4 regions of the Paenibacillus sp. 01T422 genome follow, and region 1 is predicted to be linked to each of the others. Evidence: riboswitches for the same ligand, from Rfam matches in the RefSeq annotation. Region 1 holds a riboswitch; each other region holds the start of a gene.

Region 1 (2,200 bases):
GCCAGCCTCCTTCAGCGTCTCTCGCGACACGCGCCCCGCCACGCGCAGGCCCTGCATCGCTTCCCGGCCGAGCTCGCGGCCGGTTGCTTCCAGCTCGCGGAGTGCCTCGCGAGCCTCCTCCTTGGACAGCCCGCTGCGCGGCTGTCCGGCTCCTGCTGCGCTGCCTGCACGCAGCGCAGCTAGCTCGTCTGCGAGCGCCAGGCAGACGTCCTGGCTGCTTGCGTACTGCGCGCGGTACTGCGCGCAGGCTGCTTCCAAGCGCAGCTTCTCTTGCAGCGCTATACGCGCCAGCTCTTCGTCGCCAGCGCGCATGGCTAGCTCAGCCTGCTCAGCGCGCAGCTGTGCCATCTCCTCCGCGTCGACGCTTTGGCTGCGCAGCTCAATCGTTCGCTGCAGCGCCTCCTCGTAGCGCTCTTCCAGCTCGGCAATGCCGCGCGATGCGCCAGAGTGTCCGGAGCCTCCGGAGTGGCCACCTCCCCGTTCATGCAGGTCCAGCTTGCTGGCTGCCTCCTGCCAGGCCACATCCGCCATTTTGCCAATTCGATCAAATACGCTCATTATCCCACACCCCTAGGTTCCTATTGATTAATTGAACTCTGCCGAATCGTTTTGTTTTTTCAGCATGCGATAGCCGTAATACATTAACCACACAGCAAACACAATCGCGAGGAATCCAGATAGTTTTGTAATTAAAATCAAAGCGCCAATACCAAAAATAACCCATCCAATCTTCTTTCCATTACTTATCCCCACATAACCAAGCCCCACCATCGCCACAGGAACCAAAAGTCCCATGAAATGAAAATGCATGCCTACTTGATGCATACAAATGAGGAAGCCTACTGCTATTAGAATAAATGCCCAACTTTTCGATCGATTCATGCTCATTATTGCACCGCCCTTCGCGTAATCTTCATGCTACTATCGTAGCCGAAATGGATTCAGCTCAAAACGGACTCCCGACTGTTTTTGTACCTAGACCTAAGTCCAGTACGCACTAAGACCCTTACCCATATTTTGGGCGTTGTTTCTCTTATTCTATCAATGATAGAATATTTGAAGCCGAGTCCGGTGCACAGACAAAGTGCCGGTACGGGGGACGATTTACATGGGGTGAATATTTGCTCTGTACGCAGAGCAGACTAGGGAGAACCTTCTTCCCGAACCCGTCAACTAACCTCGGAGGCTCATTTGAAGGAGGATTACCAATTGAATTTGATTACAAAAGGGTTAACGTGCCTTGCTGTGTCCGTCACAGTTTTGGCAGGGGGCTTTCTTTCCCCATTTTCGGGACATGCTTACGCAGCCGCGAGTATGGACGTGAAAGTTCAAGTCAACGATGACCTGGTTCAATTTCCGGATGCACAGCCTTATTTGGATGACAACCATGCTACACAAGTACCGATCCGTTTTGTAACAGAGAAACTGGGTTATGATGTACAATGGCATAAGGAAGGCGACGAAATCAAAGTCACACTTAATAACGACAAGCACTCAATTTCCTTGGTGTCAGGTCAAAAAGAGGCCGAAATCGATAGCACTCGTGTCGAGATGGACACACATGCCGAGTTCCAAAACGGGCGTGTATACGTGCCACTTCGTTTTCTAAGCAAWGCTTCCGACATCCCCGTTCAATGGGACGCAAGCAGCAAATTAGCGATTCTGAGTAAAGACGGCAATCATCATGCACCTGATTATCAGCTATTTGAGTCAACAGCTTACTCGGCAGATCCATCTGAAAATGGTGGTTTTGGCGCCTACGACTATATGGGGAATCCATTAGGAATCGGAACGGTCGCTGTAGATCCATCTGTTATTCCACTTGGATCTAAGCTCTATATAGAAGGCTATGATTTCAATGGCCTGCCAAAAGGCGGCATGTATGCTTATGCAACGGATACCGGTAGTTCCATCAAAGGCAATCGCGTTGATATTTTTGTTCCTGGCTCTCAACAATCCTTACGCAAATTTGGCTTACAAACTGTTAAAGTGTACAAACTAAACCCGTGATGCTCACGGGTTTTTTATTTATTGGTGCCAACAGCGCTCCTCTTTTAAACTCCTGGATAGTTGGTATGCGAATCAAGCTAAAACTTTAATCATGGGAACTGTAGTCCGTTATTTAATGAAAAACAAACTGTTTCCTCACTGAGCGGATCTACAGGGTCTTAATCGGCCTCACTGGCACGTTTTCCGGTGA
Region 2 (2,200 bases), on a different contig from region 1:
GCAGAAGCATGCAGCGGAAAGGTCTCTCTTGATTTAATAACATAGAGTCCAGAGGGAACATTCTTCCAAGGCGCCGTGAAATTCATGCGGATAGATAACCTTGATCGTTTCTCCCAATCTTGCTCCTTTTGTTTATTACGTATAGACCTATACATGTTCATGATCACGTAATGCTCGGAGATTTCAGTCCATTTGGCATAACCAGCTTGCTGCGCTTTTTGAATAATTTCTGTCTTCTCCTTACAGAACCAGTACCCGGCAATAACAGGGAAGCGGTTAGCCTCTTCTAGCCATAAGACACCGAACCACTCGTAAGTTAAGCGGATCGGATTTAACGCATCGGGGATTAACCCTAAATAATAACGGGGAGCGGTAGCCATCGTCATTTCTCCTTTGCACGTAAGACCTGTCAGAAATAATGTGTGTGTTCTGCTCTTCAATTGTAAGGGTGGGAGTAATAAAAATGGGGTAAATAAAAGGGGGGTAACCTATAAAAAAACGATAAAAATGGCGTAAATGGAAGAAAAGCGAAGCTTGGATAGCGATAATGCATGCTTTGATTAATTGGAAGCGCACCCATTAGTCATTATGCCATTAAAGAGGTCGCGGTACGTTTTACAGGCTGAGCTCCAGGGCGTAAGATTCAGAGCATCAACTTCACACAAGTTGATAACGCTGAGTCCCCGCAAGGGGAACGGGGGAACCAATAGAGGACGACAGTGGATCAACGTCTTCGTGGGGTGAATCCAAGGCAAGCTCCAGCTTGCCAAGGTAGGGCGCTTCCAAGCCCGAATCCGACAGCTAACCTCGTAGGCGAATTGGGAGAGAGCCAACGTTCTATCGTGCTAATCACAGCTCGTATCTACAAGCTGCCATGAAGCCCGAGAGCAGAGAGTCTCTGCTCACAGGCTTCTTTTTGTTGTCCAAAAAATGAGGAGAGTGAATCTAGTAATGGTTCCCGAATGCAAGATTACCCGAATTGAATGCTACCGCTTTGATGATGAGTTATCCGACAAATTGCTGCCTGGGCATGGCCGCGACTGCCATTGTGGTATCCTTTCCATCTCAACAAGTCTGGGGACATGTGGGTTAGGGGATTATGCAATTCCTTGCGGCAACCTGAAGGGGGATCTCGTTCAATGGGCTGTTGTCTTTCAGAAGCTCAAAGGGCTTTCCCTTGAGGACGGTTTGGAATATGTCCTTCAGAAGAAAGAGGCATGGGGGGAAACAAGGACTCATGTCATGGAGTCGGCATTAACGGACTTGTCTGATAAGCTTCAACATCGATCAATAGGCAAAAAAGAGCTGGATGTTCTATCGAATAGGTCCTATATCTTTGACCATTCAGAGGCTTATGTCTCTTTCTAAGCAGGCATTTTTATGCTTTTTTTATATGCACGCTATAGATTCTTTACCTCATTTTTATACAGTTCGGCGTTACAATGAGTCAGGAAAGGAAGCGATGAACGTCATGCAAAGCGATTTGCTGCTGATAGCTGCGCCGACCAAGGCTGGCGAGGACTTTATGAAGCAAATAAAGTTGAGTGGCTTCCCTTATATTGCATTAACCAACAATAAGATGGAAAAACTCAAGCTAGAAGGGCAGGGAATGAATAAAATCATCCAAGTGGATACATCGGTACCGGGTAAATCTACCCCTATCATTCCCGATTATCCGATCGGAAGCATTATTTTGTTCGAAGAGAGCTTGACGTTATGCTGCCGCTATATTCAAATATGCCGCAGTTGGACTTCAGGGCCTATCTATGTGATAACCCAAAGCGTAAATCCCAGATTGATTTACAAAGTGTTAGGCGCTGACTATGTTATTTATTCTAAAAACGGTGATGTGAAATTTCTATTATCATCTCTATTACAAACAAATAAATTAGGTTCTGTCTGATTTGAAGGAGGTGCGTTATGTACAACGATGTGACGATGATTTTATTAATGGCATTAACTTTCCTCGGGTTCTGGGGATTTATGAAATTTTGTGAAAAAGCGTAAGCTGATGCTTTCGATGCAAGTTTTTGAATGAAAACTTATAGGAGGCAACCAAATGATTGTAATTGGACTAATTGCGCTAGCTATCATGGTGTATCTCGGTTTTGTTTTAGTAAAGCCCGAGAAATTTTAATGGATAGATTAGAACTTATGTAAGCAGGGGGAGAACCTACTATGGGTATGGGATTGTTGCAAG
Region 3 (2,200 bases), on a different contig from region 1:
TCGCGCACGAGGAGCTAAACTGCTGGCTTGGGCATCCGCAAATTCGTCCGCATGATCCATCGACCATTTTATTTTGTCATGAAGGTCCTGGGCATCTGATCGATGCCAGACTCTGGCTCGTCCAAAAGGACGGGACGCGGCTGCGCTGCGCCAAGGAACAAACGCATGATGAACTCATCACGCATGAATATTGGCTTGCCGACGGCTCTAGATTTGCCTATGTGTACCGGCATAAGGATGATCTCTATCACGAAAGTATCCGGTTCATGGACTCGGAGACGCTGGAAGAAGAGATCTGGATGAACAGCTCCAAGTATTGCCATTTTATTTCCAATGCCAACCATACGCAGATCGTAGGGGACGGACAATTGCCCGAGCAGCATTTCATTTATTTAGTGGATGTAGCATTGAGGCAAGAAGAGCGGCTGTGCTCCCATGGTACTAGCTGGAAGTCATACGGCAACACACAGGACGCCCACYCGCATCCGACTTTCTCGCCTGATGGCTCGTTTGTTATCTTTACCTCGGATATGGAGGGAGTTCCCAGTATTTATAAAGTGGATTTGGTTACAAGGAATGCATGACTAATGACATAGCATATATAAGAAAATATTACTATTGCTTCTCCTTAAGCATTGGAGTAAATTGATAAAATACGCTTAATTCTTTAGATTAAAGAAGCGGGGGAACCAAGTTTCCTGGGGTGAGTACACATCTATCGTGTTAGGGTTAACTTTCAACCCGAATCCGTCAGCTAACTTCGTCAGCGTAGAAAGAGAAGGATAGAAATATTAATTGGAACCATGCTACTTGAGGTTCTATTCCCTCGCTTCCTTTTTCTCTTCTAGAGAAAATAGGAGGAACTAGACATGCTGCTAAGGAAAGTAACCAATGAGCTGAAGAATCTTTTTCCATGGAAGAGATCTAACAATTCTGCACAACGTCATCATGAGATTCTTCACTTAAAACAGCGTTTGGAAAAATTCGACATTCAATTTCCGAACTTGGCTTACCGACCATCAGACGTAGAAACACAGACTTTAATGGAAATAAGCAAAACGGTCGCTCAGAGCAATGAGCTGCTCGATCAACTAAGCTCAGAAAAGGAATTAGCGGTTGAACAATCGCTAGCCAATCGCGTCGGAACCTCTCCCCAAATTTTGGAGGATCATCACAACTTTATCGTCACCATGGCACATATCCTTAGTGGTCCGTATCCTTGCCTTAGAGAGTACATTAACAGCAATACGATTTAACTATCTCCAATAATAGTGAAGGAGCTTGCCTTGCGGCAGCTCCTTTTTCGTATTTTTAAGTAGTAGAACCCCAAGCATATACACGACCAAAGAAGCGTTTGATAAGTTCAGCAACTTGCTGGCTTTGTTCCTCCAGAACAAAATGCCCTCCGCACAAAAAATGAGTTTCCACACAATTTGATAGTTCTCCGAAGGCAAGAGCTCCTTCCAACGTAAAGATAAAATCATTTTTGCCCCAGGTTATCAGGATAGGAGGTTGATAAGTTCGTAAGTATTGCTGCCAAACAGGGTATTGTGCCACATTGGTCCGATAATCGTAGCCTAATTCCAATTGAATTTGGCTATTACCCGGTCGATCCAAAAATAATTGGTCCATTAAATAACCATCGGGGCTAATCAGATAAGGCTGGCACACGCCAGTTACATATTGCATTTGCGTAAATTCAAAGGTTACTAGCTTGGCAAAAGCTGCTTCGGTTGCAGGATTTCGATCCACCCAAAGTGCTTTGAAAAGATCGAACGGTTTCCCTAATCCGTTGGCACTAACTACGGCATTCTGAATAACGAACCCGAGAATGCGATGCGGATTGCGAACAGCCAGTCTGAAGCCGATTGGTCCCCCATAATCATGGGTGTACAAAATATATTGAGAAATACAGAGAGAATCAATAAGCTTTTCAATCATAATCGATAGATTCTCAAAGGTGTATGAATAGTCTTCTATGGAAGGCATACTGCTATTTCCAAATCCTAGATAATCAGGCGCAATGATATGAAATCGGTCTGCCAGATGAGGAATCAAATCCCTGAACATATGGGATGAGCTTGGAAAACCATGAAGAAGGATGATGGTTGGATGATCCGGACTTCCGGCTTCGCGGAAAAATAGCTCCCAACCATCGATCTTCATTTTTTTATAATAAACCATGATTTCAACTTCCTCT
Region 4 (2,200 bases), on a different contig from region 1:
TTCGATACGGCTGAAGGCTACGGCAATGGACACTCGGAAGAAATCGTCGGAGCTGCTTTGGCAGAGATACGCAAGCAATGCATCATTACGACTAAGGTGAGCCGCAGCAATCTTGCTCCTCAAGATGTACGGAAGTCAGCAGAAAACAGTTYGAAACGTTTGAAGACAGATTACATAGATGTTTATTACATTCACTGGCCAAGTTATGAGATCCCGGTAAAGGATACACTTGCTGAATTTGTGAAGTTGAAGGAAGAAGGCTTGATTCGAGCCATCGGTGTCTCGAATTTCTCTTTGGAGCAGCTGAAAGAAGCGGTGAATTACGCACAGATCGATGTGATTCAGCCGGAATACAGCCTGCTCCACAGAGCTATCGAGCAAGAAGTTTTACCATTTTGCCAGGAACATAACGTTGGTGTGATGAGCTACAGTTCGATCGCGAAGGGAATCCTGACGGGTGCTTTCCATCTTCATGGCAAGATGTTGAAAGAGGGAGACTTCCGTAAGGAGAGAAGGCTGTTCCTACCGGAGCATCTGGAGGCGGAGAAGGAGCTTCTGGCTGTCATGAAAGAAATGGCTGATTCCAAGGACGCTAGCGTAACACAGATTGCAATTGCTTGGTTGCTGCACCAGGAAGCACTTACTTCGGCTATTATAGGCACGCAGGACGAGCATCATCTTGAAGATAATATAAAAGCGGCCTCATTGTCATTATCCGCCTCAGAACTAGAAGCATTAAACACAGTCAGCGAGCGAGCGCTGTCAGTAATTGGCTACTAGGCTACTCCTAGTAGCAAACCACCCGACGGGGTGGTTTTTTGTTGTGTCTGACGCTGTGTGCTTTGCTGTGCCCTACGCTGTGTGCTTTGCTGTGCTTTGCGTTGCATGTTCATTTGCGCATTATGTTGTGCAATATGTATGTATTATGCGACAAAATTCGTTGGTAAAACTTACCGTTTCGCAAAAGTTGTATCTACTAAATAAACTATGCTAGTCTAACATAGACAAAAAATGCCGAATCTCGGAGCATCAAAAGCTCCGGTACGGGGGACTTCTTTATTTGGGGTGAATGAGCGCTGCTAGCTAAGCGTACTAGGGAAAACCTCTTCCCGAACCCGTCAACTAACCTCGGAGGCGTCAAGGAGGCAAGGTTTTGAAATCTTTTTCTTTACGTCTTATTTGTTCATGCGCAATTTTATGTGCCGCAGTACCGATGTTTACTGCACATTCCGCTCAGGCCGCTTCTGCGCCTACGGACCGTCCTGTCAAGGTTCAAGTCAATGAGGAGCTGCTGAAGTTTCCAGAAGTTCAGCCTTACATTGATGACAAAGGCATCATGCAAGTTCCACTCCGAGTGTTATCTGAGAAGCTGGGCTATCAGGTGAGCTGGGAGAAGCAAGAGGATCAAATCGAGGTCACGCTGGTTAACAAGCAGCAGTCAATCCTACTAGTTACAGAGCAACAACAAGCGCTTGTGAACAGTAAGAAGATCAGTTTGGAAAGCAGTCCAACCGTGTATCAAGGGAACACTTATGTTCCACTGCGTTTCATCACGGAAACCTTCGGTTCACCAATTGAATGGAATGAAGCCAACCAGATCGCGATTGTGGATGTGGACGGAAAGTCGCACAAACCAGCCTGGATAGCACCACCTCCAGCTCCTAAGGTCGTTGCCGCCGCTGCTCCTGTTGTTCCGTCTGTGAGTGAGCAAATTGCTCAGGCGGCAAATGCTTATATGGGCGTGCGTTATGTATGGGGTGGTACGACACCGAATGGATTTGATTGCTCCGGTTTTGTGCGGTTTTTGTATCAAGCGAAAGGGATCGATTTGCCTCGTACGTCAGCGGAGATGCACAGCGAAGCAGGTACGATAGTCACGGATTTGAAAGCCGGAGACTTGGTGTTTTTTGCTTCAAAAACTGTGAATCACGTGGGCATTTATCTCGGCAATGATCGATTCATTTCAGCGACTACATCCAGAGGCGTGGCTGTAGATAGCCTTTCGAGCGCGTATTGGAGTGCAAGGTATGTCGGAGCGAGAAGAGTTATGTAAGGATAGGACTATCGAACACTTGTTTCTATGTTCTTTCAAAGGAAAGGCATAGAAGGCAGGTGTTTTTTTTCGTCCGCGGAATAATGCGATTTTTATCGAAATTTTATGGTTTTTAGCCTATAATGAAGAAATGTTTGGAAGAAAGAA

What was found. Region 1 has a riboswitch for cyclic di-AMP ahead of AC1DUA_RS04230 (stalk domain-containing protein). Riboswitches for the same ligand answer to the same signal wherever they lie in the genome.
Region 2: another riboswitch for cyclic di-AMP. It lies ahead of AC1DUA_RS00465 (hypothetical protein); the one in region 1 lies ahead of AC1DUA_RS04230 (stalk domain-containing protein).
Region 3: another riboswitch for cyclic di-AMP. It lies ahead of AC1DUA_RS30460 (hypothetical protein); the one in region 1 lies ahead of AC1DUA_RS04230 (stalk domain-containing protein).
Region 4: another riboswitch for cyclic di-AMP. It lies ahead of AC1DUA_RS03445 (C40 family peptidase); the one in region 1 lies ahead of AC1DUA_RS04230 (stalk domain-containing protein).

The regions. Positions count from the first base shown of each region.
Region 1 is NZ_JBFTQB010000043.1:2,042-4,241, forward strand. It holds gene AC1DUA_RS04220 (PspA/IM30 family protein) at 1-558, opposite strand, end outside; gene AC1DUA_RS04225 (LiaF transmembrane domain-containing protein) at 586-888, opposite strand; cyclic di-AMP (ydaO/yuaA leader) riboswitch at 1,051-1,203, shown strand; gene AC1DUA_RS04230 (stalk domain-containing protein) at 1,210-2,010, shown strand.
Region 2 is NZ_JBFTQB010000004.1:4,433-6,632, forward strand. It holds gene AC1DUA_RS00460 (hypothetical protein) at 1-380, opposite strand, end outside; cyclic di-AMP (ydaO/yuaA leader) riboswitch at 664-832, shown strand; gene AC1DUA_RS00465 (hypothetical protein) at 952-1,368, shown strand; gene AC1DUA_RS00470 (hypothetical protein) at 1,463-1,903, shown strand; gene AC1DUA_RS00475 (potassium-transporting ATPase subunit F) at 2,060-2,137, shown strand; gene kdpA (potassium-transporting ATPase subunit KdpA) at 2,185-2,200, shown strand, end outside.
Region 3 is NZ_JBFTQB010000749.1:346-2,545, reverse strand. It holds gene AC1DUA_RS30465 (oligogalacturonate lyase family protein) at 1-584, shown strand, start outside; cyclic di-AMP (ydaO/yuaA leader) riboswitch at 647-783, shown strand; gene AC1DUA_RS30460 (hypothetical protein) at 870-1,256, shown strand; gene AC1DUA_RS30455 (alpha/beta fold hydrolase) at 1,312-2,184, opposite strand.
Region 4 is NZ_JBFTQB010000034.1:7,912-10,111, reverse strand. It holds gene AC1DUA_RS03450 (aldo/keto reductase) at 1-780, shown strand, start outside; cyclic di-AMP (ydaO/yuaA leader) riboswitch at 1,003-1,152, shown strand; gene AC1DUA_RS03445 (C40 family peptidase) at 1,154-2,053, shown strand.